2 regions of the Pararhizobium sp. genome follow, and region 2 is predicted to be linked to the other one. Evidence: predicted binding sites of a transcription regulator. Region 2 holds the regulator's gene; the other holds the start of a gene.

Region 1 (2,455 bases), 1.8 Mb from region 2:
GCCTTGGCGTCGCTGCCCTTGAACCGGATCACCGGAAGCCGCCATTCGGCGCCCGGCGTATCTCCCTTGATGACGATTTCAGAAATGTCCATGCACGTGCCTCCCATTTTGCAATTTCAGGGCTTATGCGGGTTCCAACTGGCGGGCGCAAGACGCCAAAAATGCGGCTTGTCCGGAGCTGCGGCAGCAACATCCTGCCCAAAAAAGGCCGGATTGCCGCATCTCTGAGGAAAAGACAAACGTTTGGCCTGCAGCGCGACAGACTAAACGTATGACGGAACGTCAATCCAGCAACGGCCAGCGATCGAGATATTCATATTCGCTCTTGCCAATGAGGCTGCGGATGAGCACGAACTCGCGCGCAACCCAGCGGACAGGCTCTGCCAGCACATGTTCCGGCACCGGGGTTTCATCATAGAGCACCGTCATGTGCGGCATGAAGCGTGGATTGTAGGTGAAGTTCAGACCCACCGCCCACATTTCCTTGGCGAGCTGCACATGCAGGTCCATCATTTCCTCGCTGCGGATCGCATTGGCCAGGACGACGGCCTTGGCGCTGGCGAAATGCATGGCGCGATCAAAATTCACCTCGAAAGGTGCCGCCTTGACGGTGGCCATCGCCGCCGAGACGGCGAAAACGATATCGTCCGGGAAATCCGGATATTTGCCGATGCCATTCAGCGAGACATGCATCAGCTCATGCGGACGCGGGGTTTTCGACAGACTATAGCGCTTGGCGATGTCCCGTCCCGTCTCGACGGCCTGTAACGCCACCTCCCGCTCGGGCACGAGGGCCAGGAAGAGATTGCTTTTTCCAAGCTCGCCGGCATGTCTCTGGTGGGTCCGGAGCGCCGCAGCACCCCCGCCATGACCGTATGAAAATGACTTCTGTTCACTGCGCGCAATTGCATTCCCGGCTTTTCCAAGCATGGCAGACCTCATCTCTTTTTGGATGTCGCCACTATACCCGAGTCGGGTTTAAGATCAAGAACAAAACGGGAACAATATGAATTTATTCCCACACATCTGTGATGGATGAGGGCGGGAATTGCACCAATTTGACCCTACACCACGAACGGAAATATCACCCTGGACAGGACATTCCAGAGCAAGAAACGGGTGGCGGGATGCTGAAAACTGCGCGAAACTGCGGCCATGATCTACGTTCACAAAATCATCGCCTCGCCCGTCGGCAGACTTGAACTGGTTGCCCGGGACGAGGGTTTGGCTGCCATTCTCTGGGAGAACGATGACCCGAAACGGGTACGGCTCGGCGAACGGTCAGAGAGCCCGGATCACCCTGTTCTGCTTGAAACGGAACGGCAGTTGGGAGAATATTTCGCAGGCGGCCGGACGGACTTTACTGTCCCGCTTGATCTGGCCGGCACCGATTTTCAGAAGGCGGCTTGGCACGCACTGTTGACGATACCCTTCGGCGAAACCCGGACCTATGCTGACATCGCGAGGCAGATCGGTCATCCCACGGCATACCGGGCGATGGGAGCGGCCAATGGCAGAAATCCGGTGTCGATCATCGTGCCCTGCCACCGCGCCATCGGATCGGATGGCCAGTTGCATGGTTTTGCCGGTGGGCTGGATGCCAAGCGATATCTGCTGGCACTGGAGCGCAACCGATTGAACGCGGCGGCCTGACGGACGCCAGTGTATGTTTGACCCCGCCGCCTTGCGCGGGGAACGGAAGGAACGGAACGATGGCAGAGAAAGCACAAACCTATCACGTCTTCAAAACGGCCGGCGGCTATTGCGGTATTGCCTGGAACGATATCGGCATCACCCGGTTCCAATTGCCGGCGCAAAGCGCTGAAGCCACCGAACGCAACGTGCTGCGCCGTGTGCCGGGCGCCGACCCCGGGGCACCGAGCCCGGCGATCAGCGAGGTCATCACTGCCATCAGGCGGTATTTTGACGGCGAGACCATCGATTTCTCGGATGTAGCCGTCGATCTTGATGGTCAGGACGAATTTTTCCGGCAGATCTACCATGCGCTGCGCCGCGTCGGCTGGGGGCATACGACCACCTATGGCAGCCTCGCCAAGGAGCTTGGCGCCGGACCGCAGGCCGCCCGTGATGTCGGTCAGGCGATGGCCAAGAACCCGGTGCCTTTAATCATTCCGTGTCACCGCGTGCTCGCCGCCGGCGGCAAGGTCGGCGGCTTCTCCGCCCCTGGCGGCGCAACCTCCAAGGTCCGCATGCTGGAACTGGAAGGCGTCCATGCCGGCACGCCGGAGCCGGCGCAGCAATCGCTTTTGTTGTGAGCGGCCGGGTTCACCGCTGAACATCCGTTTCGCCGTCCATGCACCGGTGGCGGAAAAGCCAAAGCTCAGGGCGCCTGAAAGTCCGTGCCACGCTCTTGCGCCGCTGCCTCCTTCAGGAGCGCACCGAGCCGGCGTGCGCCCGGTCCCGCGCCGTCCGGGTCGGGATAGACCAGATAGAG
Region 2 (2,455 bases):
GCTGTCGCACGACCTTGCCTTCGTGCGCCGCCGCCGCCGCCGGCTTCACGTATGGTGGGCCCGTAAGTGGCAGACGTCCAATTAGAACACACAGATTTATCTTTTCGTCCGTCAACAACCTCTGTGTCCAAAAAGCCTCTCCCGATTCGAGAGAGCTGACGTCGGAAAAAAAGGATTCGAACCCTCTATCCGCCTGAGCCTGTCTGTGGCGTCGGGTCCTTGTCCGCAGGCACCGGTTGCGCTGGCAAGTCGCCTGGAGCTTCCTGCTTCGACATCGCATCGCTGTTAGGGCCAGAGGACTTTTCCTCGATTTTCGTTGCCGCATCATTGTCGGTGCTCTCACCATACATTTCGACGCCGGCCCAAGCCAGCGCAGCGAGGACCAGACCGCCGACCAGCACCATCAGCACCGGACGGCCCAGAAAGCCTTGGCGGGACTGCACACCACTCAACTCCACCGTTTTCGTCGTGTCGGCATCGGAAACGCGGTCGCCGCGCTCATCAATATATTTCGCCATCAAAGCCTCCTTGGACGGTGTTTGGATTATGCCGTCCGTTGCACAGTTCTAAGAATCGGGAACGGCTCCGGCCGCGCAAAGGTTCCGCCAGGCCACAGGCCGCGATCGAGGCCAGATGCTCATACGCTCACCGTTCGGTGAAAATGTTTGATTGCCTTGAAAACACTGGCTGAATTTTAGGGACTTGCGGAACACATATGGAACAGATAGTGTTCGTTCTTGATTTGTTTCTCGATTCTGGAGTGATCGTTCATGCTGACCCGCAAGCAACAGGAACTGCTTCTGTTCATTCACGAAAGAATGAAGGAATCGGGCGTACCGCCATCGTTCGACGAGATGAAGGATGCACTGGATCTGGCCTCGAAGTCCGGCATTCACCGGTTGATCACAGCGCTTGAGGAGCGGGGCTTTATCCGCCGGCTGCCAAATCGTGCGCGGGCATTGGAAGTGATCAAGTTGCCGGAGGCCTATTCGATGAGCCTCCAGCCCAAGCGCGGCTTTTCGCCCAGCGTCATTCAGGGCAGTCTTGGCGCGCAACCGGCACCTCCCGCACCCGCCAAGACCGCTGCAAACAGCGACACCGTTTCGATACCGGTCATGGGCAGGATTGCCGCCGGTGTTCCAATCTCGGCAATCCAGAATAACACTCATGATATTTCCGTGCCTATCGAGATGGTCGGGCCGGGCGAGCACTATGCGCTTGAAGTGCGCGGCGATTCGATGATCGAGGCGGGTATTCTCGATGGCGACACGGTCATCATCCGCAACACCAACAGTGCCAGCCCCGGCGAAATCATCGTCGCGCTGGTTGATGATGAGGAAGCAACGCTGAAACGGTTTCGCCGCAAAGGTGCCTCGATCGCACTGGAAGCCGCCAACCCAGCCTACGAGACACGGATTTTTGGACCTGACCGGGTCAAGATACAGGGCAAACTCGTCGGACTGATCCGGCGCTATCATTGATCTGAAAGCATTGCGTTTCCGGCCTGCTTGCGGGTGAAATATGGTCGCCTGGTCTGAGGATGCGACCGCATCACACCGCGCGGCACGATATTGTCGTGTGCCGCCGGGCAGGCCGGCGCTCACGCTGAATGGCTCATATTGGAATATGACGGTCGCTGCGGTTTTGTGAGCGGACTGGAAGCACTGAAACTTGCCTGTGATCCAATGACCAAGGACGTTTTTCGGAAATATCCTCTTGCGGTTTGTCTAGGATCATTCTAAACCGCCGCCACAGTTCGATTATTTGAACTCGTGAGGCCTCGTGGCGGAGTGGTGACGCAGAGGACTGCAAATCCTTGCACCCCGGTTCAATTCCGGGCGAGGCCTCCAAATTTTCCCACGCGGAACGAAAATTAGTTCAGGACAAGACACTGCCGTTGCTTGCTTTGACCCAACGGTCTTGCACGGCGTGACAGTATCTGCCCGGGAAGAATTTTTAGACAGGACCGATCAAACGGTTTCGGCTTTCCCGTCACTCCTGACCGGGAAGACAAAGGCAGGCGGCAGTGGTCGATGGACGTTCTGCATCCGCAGTCCCGGCCTGCTTGTCACGGAAAAGGGGGGGATTTTTGCTCAGTGATAGTAGAAGCAGGCGCAATCAGCCTTGCTGTCATCCGGTTTCGTCCAGACGCGCACTGCGAGTTTCTTGGCCGCACCCGTCTCGTCCAGACGTAGCCCCAGCAGCGACACGGCCGCAAGCTTCGGGTTGACCGCATCAATCTCGATCGTCGATCCAACCTGGTGGACGCCTTGCTTTGGGGTCCAGGTGAAAAACTGCACGCTGTAATGCATTGCATTCTCCTTCACCGCGCTTTGCAGCACATGAGCTTAATGGGTGAACAGACGCTCAAGGCGCTGGCCACGAGGCGTTGCACTGCTGGATGCGTACTCAATGCGTAGGAAGCCAACATAACATATTTTGGCAGGCGGCGAAA

What was found. The regulator LexA, encoded in region 2, represses DNA repair genes until DNA is damaged. The targets are predictions, from matches to a motif close to TGTTCNNNNTGTGTTCNG.
Region 1: a site for LexA is predicted at 987-1,004, ahead of ACQY8Q_RS14195 (2'-5' RNA ligase family protein). Genes of this name have one in related genera too.

What each region holds. Positions count from the first base shown of each region.
Region 1 is NZ_CBDIHY010000003.1:1,795,126-1,797,580, reverse strand. It holds gene ACQY8Q_RS14200 (M14 family zinc carboxypeptidase) at 1-92, opposite strand, end outside; gene ACQY8Q_RS14195 (2'-5' RNA ligase family protein) at 283-930, opposite strand; gene ACQY8Q_RS14190 (methylated-DNA--[protein]-cysteine S-methyltransferase) at 1,156-1,653, shown strand; gene ACQY8Q_RS14185 (methylated-DNA--[protein]-cysteine S-methyltransferase) at 1,713-2,276, shown strand; gene ACQY8Q_RS14180 (LysR family transcriptional regulator) at 2,342-2,455, opposite strand, start outside.
Region 2 is NZ_CBDIHY010000003.1:3,556,457-3,558,911, reverse strand. It holds gene ACQY8Q_RS23060 (hypothetical protein) at 1-85, shown strand, start outside; gene ACQY8Q_RS23055 (hypothetical protein) at 186-518, opposite strand; gene lexA (transcriptional repressor LexA) at 771-1,481, shown strand; tRNA gene ACQY8Q_RS23045 (tRNA-Cys) at 1,777-1,850, shown strand; gene ACQY8Q_RS23040 (hypothetical protein) at 2,094-2,312, opposite strand.